DNA from 4 places in the Phyllobacterium sp. YR620 genome. Region 4 is predicted to be linked to each of the others. Evidence: predicted binding sites of a transcription regulator. Region 4 holds the regulator's gene; each other region holds the start of a gene.
What was found. Region 4 encodes LexA, which represses DNA repair genes until DNA is damaged. Its sites were predicted from a motif close to TGTTCNNNNTGTGTTCNG; they were not measured.
Positions count from the first base shown of each region.

Region 1: the regulator LexA is predicted to act here: its motif matches at 1,345-1,362, upstream of BLR72_RS03360 (ATP-dependent helicase).
Region 2: the regulator LexA is predicted to act here: its motif matches at 1,923-1,940, upstream of BLR72_RS19885 (putative DNA modification/repair radical SAM protein).
Region 3: the regulator LexA is predicted to act here: its motif matches at 1,985-2,002, upstream of BLR72_RS12955 (ATP-dependent helicase).

Region 1 is NZ_FNJP01000001.1:725,648-728,796, reverse strand. It holds gene BLR72_RS03365 (glucose/quinate/shikimate family membrane-bound PQQ-dependent dehydrogenase) at 1-1,155, opposite strand, end outside; gene BLR72_RS03360 (ATP-dependent helicase) at 1,407-3,149, shown strand, end outside.
Region 2 is NZ_FNJP01000007.1:18,045-21,193, forward strand. It holds gene BLR72_RS19880 (UdgX family uracil-DNA binding protein) at 1-689, opposite strand, end outside; gene BLR72_RS19885 (putative DNA modification/repair radical SAM protein) at 689-1,921, opposite strand; gene BLR72_RS22835 (hypothetical protein) at 2,273-2,407, shown strand; partial or broken gene BLR72_RS19890 (ATP-binding protein) at 2,430-3,149, opposite strand, start outside.
Region 3 is NZ_FNJP01000003.1:238,887-242,035, forward strand. It holds gene BLR72_RS12955 (ATP-dependent helicase) at 1-1,906, opposite strand, end outside; gene BLR72_RS12960 (arylsulfatase) at 2,113-3,149, opposite strand, start outside.
Region 4 is NZ_FNJP01000003.1:480,905-484,053, reverse strand. It holds gene BLR72_RS14130 (RHS repeat domain-containing protein) at 1-925, shown strand, start outside; gene lexA (transcriptional repressor LexA) at 1,091-1,810, shown strand; gene BLR72_RS14120 (ComEC/Rec2 family competence protein) at 1,804-3,149, opposite strand, start outside.

The sequences.
Region 1 (3,149 bases), on a different contig from region 4:
GGGCAACGGCGTCGTTACGTCCGGATTGCCGGAATCCCAGATCCAGATCAGGGCGCCGTTATTGATGTCGAAGGCGCGGATGACCCCGGATTGTTCGTGGACCGAGTAATTGTCATTGACGGCGCCCCCGACAATGATCTTGCCAGCCGCTATGACCGGCGGCGATGTCGAATAGTAATAGCCGGCGGGATTGTAAGGCATGCCCTTTTCAAGATGGACTGTGCCTTTGTCGCCGAAGGATGGGCAGATTTGGCCATTGGCCGCATCGAGGGCAATCAGACGGGCGTCAGACGTCGGCAGATACACGCGCTCGGCGCAGGGTTGCCCCGCCGTCACATTCGGATCGGCATAATAGGAGACGCCGCGACACGTCTGATGCTGGCGATCCGGGTTGAGACCGACATTCGGATCGAACTTCCATTTCTCCTTGCCCGTCGCCGCATCGATAGCGATCGCCCAATTGTGCGGCGTGCACAGGTAGAGCGTATCGTGGACCTTGAGCGGCGTGACCTGATAGGTGGTTTCCCCAACGTCCTGCGGCAGCTTCACATCGCCGGTCTGATATTGCCAGGCGAGCTGCAGGTTGCCGACATTCTCGGTCGTGATTTGCTTCAGCGGCGAATAGCGCTGGCCATAGGGCGTGCGGCCATATTGGTGCCATTCATTGTCCGGCACATTGCCGCCAAGGTCAGGCGTGGCAACGATGACTTCCTTGCTGAGTTCGCCCACGATCTCAAGCGGATCGCCTGTCATCGCGTAGCCGGCAACGCCGAGCCCGACGATTGCCGCGATGGCCAATGGCAGTGCCGGCAGAAAATCAGAGGGCGACCTTCCCTCTTCCTCGTTGAGCTCACGCCGGATCCATGGGGTCAGCAACCAGAGCGCGAAAAGCATGATCACGCCGCCGCGCGGCGCAAGCTGCCACCAGTCGAACCCGATCTCCCAGATTGCCCAGGCCAGCGTGCCTATGACCAGGACGGCGTAGATGATGAGGGCGGAACTGCGCTTGCGAAAAAGCTGGATCGACGTGGCAAGGAAGAGGATGCCAGCGATAAGATAGTACCAGCTGCCGCCGAGAATAATGAGCCAGATCCCGCCGACGCCAAGCACCGCTGCAAATATGAAGAAGATGAGCGCCGTCAGAGTGATTGCCATGGTGGGGGTCCTTTCCAGGCTCAATCAGGTTCGGTTCGGTGGCCTTGGCATGCGGCTGCGAATGCGCCGGCGACTGCCAGAGTCGGCTCTGGTCAAAATGGGTAAGCCTTTAAATTGCTTGAAGCAATATCGACTAAGGAACAATTCAACTGGAGATATACACCGCCCGGGGCCGTCTCAGCGCGCGCCCGTTCTCTTTTTGTATCGCTTTTATCTGGTTTTTCGATCCCGAATCATTACATTGGGTTCAAATGGCCGGATTGCCTGACGATATTCCATTCTTCGATGAACCTGAGGCGCCGCGGCGTCCATCGGGCATAGCTGCGCGCGCCATGCAGGCGCGCGGCGCACCGCCTTACCTCAATGGCCTCAATCCCGAGCAACGCCTTGCCGTGGAGACGACGGAGGGACCGGTCCTCGTCCTCGCCGGTGCCGGCACGGGCAAGACCCGCGTTCTGACCTCCCGCATTGCGCATATCCTCTCACTTGGTAAAGCCTATCCGAGCCAGATACTCGCCGTGACCTTCACAAACAAGGCAGCGCGCGAGATGAAAGAGCGCATCGGGGTCCTTGTCGGCGGCGCCGTCGAAGGCATGCCCTGGCTTGGCACGTTTCACTCGATCGGTGTCAAGCTCCTGCGCCGGCACGCCGAACTTGTCGGGCTCAAATCCGATTTCACCATTCTCGATACGGACGATGTGATCCGCCTCATCAAGCAGATCATCCAGGCCGAGGGAATTGACGACAAGCGCTGGCCGGCCAAGCAATTCGCGCTGATGATCGACAGCTGGAAAAACAAGGGCCTCGGTCCGGCTGAGATACCGGAGGGCGATGCGCGGTCATTTGCCAACGGCAAGGGGCGCGAACTCTATACGGCCTATCAAAACCGCTTGAAGACGCTCAATGCCTGCGATTTCGGCGATCTTTTATGTCATCCGATCCGCATGTTCCGCGCCAATCCGGATGTCCTGAAGGAATATCACGCAAAGTTCCGATACATTCTGGTCGACGAGTATCAGGACACCAACACCGCCCAATATATGTGGCTGCGCCTGATTTCGCAGGGGTCGAAGAATGTCTGCTGCGTCGGCGACGACGACCAGTCCATCTATGGCTGGCGCGGCGCGGAGGTGGACAATATCCTGCGCTTCGAGAAGGATTTCCCCGGCGCCAAGGTCATCCGCCTCGAGCGCAACTATCGCTCGACCGCCCATATTCTCGGTGCTGCCTCCTACCTCATCTCGCACAATGAAGGCCGGCTCGGCAAAACGCTCTTCACCGATGCGGCAAATCCAGACGATGCCAAGGTCAATGTCCACGCCGCCTGGGATTCCGAAGAGGAAGCCCGCGCTGTCGGCGAAGAAATCGAGCAGGCGCAGCGTCGCGGCCACAATCTCAACGACATGGCGATCCTCGTGCGCGCCTCCCACCAGATGCGCGAATTCGAAGACCGCTTCGTCACGCTCGGACTGAACTACCGGGTTGTAGGCGGACCGCGTTTTTACGAACGCCTCGAGATACGCGATGCCCTCGCCTATCTGCGTGTCGTGGCGCAGACTTCCGACGATCTTGCCCTGGAGCGCATCGTCAACACGCCGAAGCGCGGGCTTGGCGAGGCAGCGATCCGCCAATTGCATGATTATGCCCGCGCCCGCGACATCAGCATGTTCGATGCCGCCGTCGACCTTGTCGAAACCGAAGAGCTGAAGCCGAAGCCGCGTTCAGCGTTGCGTGAAGTCATCGAGAACTTCAAGCGCTGGCAGGCGCTCATCGACAATACCCCGCATACGGAACTCGCCGAGCGGATCCTCGACGAATCCGGTTATACCGCGATGTGGCAGGCGGATCGGTCGGCCGAAGCGCCGGGCCGTCTAGAAAACCTCAAGGAATTGATTCGCTCGATGGAGGAATACGAGTCGCTGCGCTCGTTCCTAGAACATGTCGCGCTGGTCATGGATGCCGAGCGGAACGAGAACCTTGACTCCGTCAACATC
Region 2 (3,149 bases), on a different contig from region 4:
ATTTCCGCCCGCATTGCCTTTAGCTTCAAACGTGCCGGATTGAAGATGCTCGCGTAATAGGTACGCCAGAGATCGTCGGTCGCATCGGAGGCAGTCGACTTTTCCGCAGGCTCGCGTGACGTGACAAGATTTTGGCCGTCCCACATCATCGACCCCCGGGGTGTGGCGATGATCCAATCCATATCCGTGAAACGCCGCTGGAAAAACGGCGCCACACGCTCCACGATAAAGTGGTCGGGTTCGAACCACGCCACGAACTGTCTTCGTGCGCGGGCCTCCTGGTGGACGACCTCCTTGAAGCGAACAAATGCCTTCATCTTGTGCCTGTCGCGCCGTACCGATTTTTCCAGTTTCAGCGCTGCCGCCACGTCCTCGTCGGAAGCCATGTTCAACAGGCTCTTGTCACTCTGCATCCGCGACAGGATCCGGTACAACAGGCCAAACCGTGCGGGGCTGCTGTGGCAGATAACTGTTTCGGCGAGGTCGATGAATCTTTCAGTTGCAGTGACGGCATGGGACCCGTTCGCCGCTTCGCCAGCGTCGGGGATCGAAAGGCCGAGCATGTCTGATGCCCCTGCGGCATCGCTCCACATGACGTCGTTGGGTTCAATGCCGTGCGACAGCAGGCGCCGCGCGGCATCGCGCCATTCGATGAAATCTCCCCTGCCCTCCAGAATGACGCTTCGCATCAGAGCAATGCGAGTTGTTCGGGTTTTCTTTGAAACATGTGGTTGAGGTCGGCACTGTCTATCAGCCGGTGCGGCGACCAGCCGTCAGCGACAATGAACGCCTTGACCTTTTTCAACGACACGCCAAGCCGCTGCAAATCTTCGAGCCGTAAGCGCCGATGCCGCCGCCCCGAAAGGATCGCCTTGACCGTCTTCGTTCCAAGCCCGGGAATGCGCAGCAGGATTTCGCGCGCCGACCGGTTGATATCCACGGGAAATCGCTCACGATGCGCCAGAGCCCAGGCGAGCTTTGGGTCCATGTCCAGATCCAGCATTCCGTCCGGCCGCGCCGATGTGATTTCCTCAATGTCGAAACCATAGAATCGATAGAGCCAATCCGCCTGATAAAGCCTGTGCTCGCGTTCGAGCGGCGGCCGGATCAGCGGCAGGTTCTTGGACGCGTCCGGGATGGGACTGAACGCGGAATAATATACCCGGCGCAGCTGGTATCCACCGTAAAGGCGCGAGCTGGCGCGCAGGATCGTCGCATCGCTGGCCCCATCTGCGCCGACGATCATCTGCGTGCTCTGGCCTGCCGGGACAAAACGCTTACGCCGCTTTGTCTGCAGGGTCGGCTCGTTTGCCGCCTCGATTTTCAGCCGCAGGTCGGCCATCGACTTTCGTATTTCGCCCGGTCGCTTGTCCGGTGCAAAACGGGCAATACCCGAATCCGTGGGCAATTCGATGTTGATGGAAAGGCGATCGGCATAAAGCCCGGCCTCCTCGATCAAATGCGGCGAAGCGTCGGGTATCGTCTTCAAATGAATGTAGCCGCGAAAGCCGTGGGTCGTGCGCAATTCCCGGGCAACGCGGACCATTTGTTCCATGGTGTTGTCCGATGAGCGGATGATGCCCGATGAAAGGAACAGGCCTTCGATATAATTGCGCCGGTAGAATTCGAGCGTGAGCCAGACCACTTCCTCTACCGTAAAGCGCGCCCGTTCCACATTGCTCGAAGATCGGTTGATGCAGTACGCACAGTCGAAAATGCAGAAGTTCGTGAGAAGAATTTTGAGGAGCGATATACAGCGGCCATCGGGTGCATAAGCGTGGCATATGCCTGCGCCCTCGGTCGATCCCAATCCGCCCGACCTGGACGAGTCACGCTTCACCGTTCCGCTGGAGGCACAGGAAGCGTCGTACTTCGCAGCATCCGACAAGATGGCCAACCGCTGTTTCAAGCTCTTCTTCATATGTTCATGATATGTTCTTGGGGCAACCAGGTCAAGACTGAGCTTTATCAGAAAAGGAGCGCGCCAATCGGAAGCATCAACCCTACACCTCATCGAACGCAGGAAAGCGGTTCCCGGCCGATCCGACCTTGTTTATTGAGCCCACCTAAATCTCGCACCGGCGGCCCTTGTGGATCAGAGGAGCGCCGGCTCGCTTTGCTCGAAGTTATCGATTAATATGTTGCACTTGAAACTTAGCGTTTGACGCCGCCTGCCAATGGTTCTCTAACTGGGTGCAGCGCTGGGTCTTTCTGACGGCATGCCAGCGCTTGCGAGCGTCAATGCTCCCGCCATCACGAGCAGGAGAGCGATATGGCCAAAGGTCAACAACGTAGCAACAAGGAAGTTCGAAAACCCAAACAGGCGAAGGCGCAGGAAGTGAAAGCGGCGGCGCCTGCGGCCTTTAGCACGACTGCGAAGCGCCTGGAGAATCCGAAAGGGCGCTGACGAAAGGCGAATTCGACTATCCCCTCTCGCGGCGCAGCGCAAGAATATGCCGGATCTTGCGGGCGAGTGCCTCACGCTGATAGGGCTTGGAAAGAAGTTCCACGCCCGGGTCGAGCCGCCCGCCATGAACGATGGCATTTTCCGTATAGCCCGACGTAAAGAGCACGGCGATCTGCGGCAGGCGCTGGCGAGCCTGGCGCGCAAGCTCGGGGCTTCCCAGCGGTCCAGGCATAACGACATCGGTAAAGAGCACGTCGATCGGAACGCCGCTCTCGATGATCGATAGCGCGCTCGCCGCATCCTTGGCCTTGAGCACGCGATAACCGAGGTCGCCCAGCATTTCGACGACGGTCGCCCTCACCTCCTCGTCGTCCTCGGCGACGAGGATCGTCTCCGTGCCGCCGATCGTCGGGCCAAGATCGGTCTCGATCAATTCGTCTTCGTTCTGCTGCGCGCGCGGCAGATAGAGTTTTACCGTCGTGCCCTGGCCAACTTCCGAATAGATCTTGACGTGACCGCCTGACTGCCTGACGAAACCATAGACCATGGAGAGGCCCAGCCCAGTGCCGCGACCGACCGATTTCGTCGAGAAGAACGGTTCGAACGCCTGGGCGAGGACGGCGGGCGTCATGCCCGTCCCCGTATCCGTGACCGCCAGCATCACGAATTGACCGGCTTCCGCCTCCGGATTGCGCCGCACATAGGCATCGTCGAGCGAAGCATTGCCGACCTCGATCGTCAG
Region 3 (3,149 bases), 240 kb from region 4:
CGCCGAGTGAATTCTGGCCGTGTGTGAAGAAACGCTGCGGCAGGATGAGGTGGAGGCTATCCTTGGCACGCGTCATCGCCACATAAAGCAGGCGGCGCTCTTCCTCGAGTTCGGCCGTCGTTCCGGCGCCGAGGTCGGACGGAATGCAGCCATCGACGGCGTTGAGGATAAAGACGGATTTCCATTCCTGTCCCTTGGCGGAGTGGACCGTCGACAGGATAAGGTAGTCCTCGTCAAGCAGCGGAACGCCCGATTGGTCGCTCGTCGCATCCGGTGGATCGAGGGTGAGTTCCGTGAGGAAACGCTCGCGAGACGCATATCCTGCGGCGATCTGTTCGAGTTGCAGCAAATCCGTCTTGCGTATTTCGGCATCCTCGTGAATGCGGTCGAGGTGCGGTTCGTACCAGGCGCGCGCACGCTCGAGTTCGGCAGGCCAGCAGGTCGTTCCGCGCTTCAAGTCGTTCAGCGCATTGACGAAAGCTGACCAGTCATTGCCCGCACGGGGAGGAGGGGCGATCTGCGCGAGCGCGCCGAGCGGATCGGGCTGCTCGGCCATTTCATCGAGAACGCGGCGCGCCGAGGTCGGGCCGACGCCTGGGATGATCTGCATAAGCCGGAAGCCCGCAACGCGGTCGCGTGGGTTTTGCGCAAAACGCAGCAAGGCAAGCATATCCTTCACATGGGCGCTGTCGAGGAACTTGAGGCCGCCGAACTTGACGAAAGGAATGTTGCGGCGCGTCAGTTCGACTTCCAATGGGCCGCTGTGGTGCGACGTCCTGAAAAGCACGGCCTGCTGTTTCAGCAAGGTTCCCGTTTCGCGATTTTCGAGTACCTGTTCGACGATGTAGCGGGCCTGGTCCGCCTCGTCCTTGACGGTCACCATGCGCGGCCGCTCCGCCGACTCGCGCTCGCTCCAGAGGTTCTTGGTAAAGCGTTCTCGCGCCAGATCGATCACGCCGTTGGCTGCGGCAAGGATCGGCTGGGTCGAGCGATAGTTACGGTCAAGGGTGACGATACTCGCCTGCGGGGTGAAGGTGGCAGGGAAATCCAGGATGTTGCGTACGGTCGCTGCGCGAAATGAATAGATCGATTGCGCGTCATCGCCAACGACGGTCAAACCGACGCCCGCCGGCCGCAAAGCCAAAAGAATCGAGGCCTGCAGCCGGTTGGTGTCCTGGTATTCATCGACGAGAACGTGATCCCAACGGCAGCCCATATCTTCCGCGAGCATCGGATCGCCGACGGTTTGCGCCCAGTAGAGCAGCAGGTCGTCATAATCGAGGACGTTCTGCAGCTGCTTGGCTTCGACATAGGCGGCAAAGAGCTCGCGCAGCTGTTTCTCCCACCCGGCCACCCAGGGAAAGAATGCCTGCAGCACCTCAGCGAGCGGTACCTCCGAGTTGACGACGCGCGAATAGATGGCAAGGCATGTTCCCTTGGTCGGAAAACGGCTTTCCGTCTTAGAGAAACCGAGTTCGTGGCGAACAAGGTTCATGAGATCGGCGCTGTCTTCACGGTCGTGGATCGTGAAATCGGGATTGAGGCCGATCTGTTCGGCATAATCGCGTAGCAGGCGCGCGCCAATGCCATGAAACGTGCCCGCCCAGGCCAGCGCGTCGGTCAAGACTCCGGCATTTGCGCCCAGCACCTGCGTACAGATACGCTCTACCCGTCGCGCCATTTCCGAGGCAGCCCGGCGTGAGAAGGTCATCAGAAGAATGCGCCGTGGATCGGTACCTTTGACGATGAGATGCGCCACGCGGTGGGCAAGCGTGTTGGTTTTACCGGATCCGGCGCCGGCAATGACAAGCAACGGCCCGCCAATGGTCGATGGAAGCAAGTGTGTTCCATATTCGACGGCAAGCCGCTGTTCGGGGTTAAGTTTCTCCAGATAGGCAGCGCCCATAGTCCCTCATTGCGGCAAGTCGGTCGGCTGCGTAGCGGCAGCGGTGAGTCGTTGCGCAAGACTACTCCAGCTTGGCCTGCGAACAAATGAAGAACTTTCGCGTTTGGCGTGTAGTCGCGAGAATATCGACGGCAAAAGGTGAATTGAGCCGAAGTGGCTAATCGCCGAATGCGGACGGCCCCTAGGGGACGTCCGCATTATTCGTGTCATTCACTTGGATGATGCGCTTGCTTCATCGCCTGAACCTGTTGGATCACCTGTTGGAGGTTATAGCTCGCCGGGTCCTGCATTGGCGGGAAGTCGATATAGCTCTGGAGTTCCTTGAGCCACAATGCCTGGCCGATCGGGAGCATGTTCCAGTCGTAGACGTAGGCAGTCGCCGGAGCCGAGATTGCCCCGCCCATACCGAAAAGCGTCTTTATCTGATCGCCGACAGAGGTTTCGAACGGGTCGCGCTTGATATTGACGACCTGTGTCCAGCTATACGGAATGACACCGGTCAGGAATCCCTGCGGAGCATCGGATACCATCGCGAAGTACATCTTCCAGTTCTTGTAGCGGACGGCTGACGGGTCTTTGCCGGAATAGTAGAAGAATGTATCGCGGGCCGACTTGTCCGACGTTCCTTCAAGATAGTCGCGCTGATTAACGCCATCGAGTGTGGTCTTGGTAATCCCGGGATATGTTCCCTTCTCGATTTCGCTCTTCAATTCATTGCCTTTAGGACCGCCAGCAATGTCAACGAGGGTTGGCAACCAGTCGAGGGAAGCGAACATGTCGTTTTTCACCGTGCCGGGCTTGATGTGGCCGGGCCAGCGCACAACGAGCGGCGCCCGCATCCCGCCTTCCCAGGTCGACAGCTTGCCACCCTTGAAGGGTGTAGTACCGCCGTCAGGATAGGTGATCGTTTCGGCACCATTGTCGGTGGTGAATGCAACAATCGTATTATCGAGTTGTCCCATTTCCTCGAGCTTCTTGAGCACGTAGCCGATGTTGTCGTCCATCTGCTTCATGCCTGCCTCGTTTACACCCCAGTCCTTGCCGCCGGGTTCGCCGACCATCCCGAGATACTTGTCGGAAAGCACGGTGGTTATGTGCATTCTCGCGGGGTTGTACCAGACGAAGAACGGCTTGTTGGTTTTCTTCGGATCGTTGCGATCAAGGAAATCGATGACGTGGCTCGATATTTCCTCGTCGACCGTCTTCGAGCGCTCCAGTGTCAGCGGGCCCTCGTCGGTGCAGG
Region 4 (3,149 bases):
TAATTACGACCTGTTCGGGAGGCGCAATTCGCTCGCCCAAACCTACGGTGTCGTGTACACGCCCGACGCCAAATGGACGGTCGATGGCGGGCTGGAGATCGGCACAGTCGAAGACGATACGATCGATCCCTCCACAAATCTCGAACGTTCCGATTTCGACCGCAAGGCGATCTCCCTGTCGGTCGGCTACAAGGACGAGGATCGCATTGCCGCGCGCATTCGCGGTGAGACTCGTTTTGAAGATTCCGACGATGATACCCGCGATCTCAACACCTACCTCTTCGCAACGGGCTTCAGCTGGAAGACGAACGATAGCTGGCGGCTGCTCGCCAATATCGATTCAGTTCTCTCGGACTCGAACGGTGATGGTTCGTTCAGGGATGGCGACTATGTCGAAGCCTCGCTCGGATATGCCTACCGTCCGATCACGAACGACCGGCTGAACGCTCTCCTCAAATATACCTGGCTTTACGATCTTCCGGGCGAGGATCAGGTCAGCGCGGTGACCGGCGACGAATACGGGCCAGCACAGCGCAGCAACATTCTTTCCGCCGATTTCACCTACGATCTCGTTCCCTGGCTGTCCGTCGGCGCGAAATACGGCTTCCGCTACGGTCAAGTGCGCGAGCGGCTTCAGGACGATCTCGACGCATTCTCCGATTGGCAGACTTCCTCAGCGCATCTCGGCATTGTTCGAACCGATTTTCACATCGTCAAGAAATGGGACGCCTTGCTGGAAGGGCGCGTCATGTACATGGCCGAGGCGGATACGACAGATCTTGGCGTGCTCACCGCCGTTTATCGCCACGTCGGCGACAACTTCAAGGTCGGCGTCGGCTATAATTTCGGCAATTTCTCCGACGATCTGCGCGACCTGACGCTCAACGACCGCGGTGTGTTCTTCAACGTCGTCGGCAAGTACTGACGCATGGGCGTTGTTCATCGCGCAGGTGCCGGCAACGGGCCAGATGCGCTATTTGGATATCGGCGCACTCCTTCTACACGACATATTAATACTTGTGGAACACAACTGGAACAGATAGTGTTTGTTCTGGTTTTGTTTTTCCGATTCCGTTTCGAAGGATCGCCGATGCTCACGCGTAAACAACACGAACTTCTGCTCTTTATCCATGAGCGCCTGAAGGAAACCGGCATCCCTCCATCCTTCGACGAGATGAAGGATGCATTGGACCTAGCGTCCAAATCGGGGATACATCGGCTGATAACAGCGCTCGAGGAACGAGGTTTCATTCGACGGCTTGCTAACCGTGCGCGGGCGCTGGAAGTCCTGCGCCTGCCGGATTCAATTGCGCCTGGTCTCAATGCGCAAAAGAAATTTTCGCCAAGCGTGATCGAGGGCAGCCTCGGCCGCAATGTCGCCCCCCCCCGCCCGCAGCCACGCGCTTCGGATGACGACGGTGCGCCGACGATCGTCAACATACCCGTCATGGGCCGGATCGCGGCCGGTGTACCAATCTCCGCCATCCAGAATCAGACGCACATGATTGGCCTGCCGCCGGACATGATCGGCAGTGGGGAGCATTATGCGCTGGAGGTCAAGGGCGATTCCATGATCGAGGCGGGCATCTTCGACGGCGACACGGTCGTCATCCGGCGCGGCGACACGGCCAATCCCGGCGAAATTGTGGTCGCGCTTGTCGATGACGAAGAGGCAACCTTGAAGCGCTTTCGGCGCAAAGGGGCATCGATTGCTCTCGAGGCCGCCAATCCGGCCTATGAGACGCGCATATTCGGGCCGGATCGGGTGCGCGTGCAGGGTAAGCTGGTCGGTTTGATCCGCCGTTACTGACGGATCGGGTTTTCCTGATCGTCTGCCGGTGGCTTGGTCTTTGCGGCACGCCGCTGCGGTTTTTGCTCCGCAAGATTGCGGGCGGTGCGGGAAAAAGCCCGATAGGCGTTCCATGGGCGCTGAGGGGAGCCCACGGCGTAGGTAATGTTTGCAGACTGGAGGCGTGCCTGCAATTGTTCTACAGCAAATGCAGCCGCATCTAGCCCGGACGGTGGATCGACCTTGTTGTCGCCGAACCTGATTTCTGCGGAACCGCGTAGCGCCAGGTCCTGCGCCGTAATTACAAGAACGTCCCCCGGCTCGCAGGTTGCTGTGGGACCGGTGAAGGCAAGGACGACGATATCGCCCTCGGCACAAGCAGTTGATTTTTTGGTCGGATCGTCCGTGTAGGCGACGATCAGGCCGCCGGCTTCCCTCGCCAGGCACACGCCGTCGGCGCACTCAAATTGTCCATCGGCCGGCGATGCGCCATTCTTTGCCGGCGTGAGCACTTGAATTGCGCCGTACCCCTGCTGCCAGTTATCGAGGGTGAAACGGCTTGCCGTTGCGCGGTTCACCGTCAGCGCGTCGTCGGGGGCGCTCAAGGCGACGAGCCTGCCCTCTTCGGCAATCACTATATCCGGCGGACGTGCAGAGCGGAGCGGCACTATGGCCAATGCCATTACTGCAAATCCAACGAGCCGCAGCCGCGTTGTCAGCAACATGAGGAGGACCAGTCCCGCGGTCATCAAAAGCAGGCTCGTTTGCGGCATTGATCCGAAATTGCCGCTCGGCGAATGCGCGCCAACCATCTTCGCGATCGCAATGACCCATTCGATGCCGCGTTCCATGACAGCAAACGGCAGCCAATCGAGATCAAATGGCATCGCAAGAACAGCAAGCACCGCAAACGGCATCACAAAGATCGAGACAACGGGCAGCGCCAGCGCGTTGCCCACAAGCCCAAGCGGCGCTGTGTTGTTGAAATGGTAGGCGGCGAAGATCGAGCTCGCCGTCCCGGCAACCAACGAAGTCATGGCGATAGCGCCGACATGGCTTGCCGCCATCATCGGCAAACGCAGAAGCAATCCCTCGCCTTTCGTTCGGTTTGACCTGTTCTTTCGGCGCGATCTCCAGCCGTAATATGCAATGAGCGCGCCTGTCGCCGAATATGACATCTGGAAACTCGGTCCGAGAATTTCATGCGGAAGCAGCGCTATCGTGATCAAAGCGCCGATGGCGAGATTGCGCATGGAGATTGCCGCGCGATCGGCCATCATGGCAATGAGCATCACCGCCAGCATCACGAAACTGCGCTGCGCAGCTACATCGGCGCCCGAGAGCAGGAGATAGAAGCCGG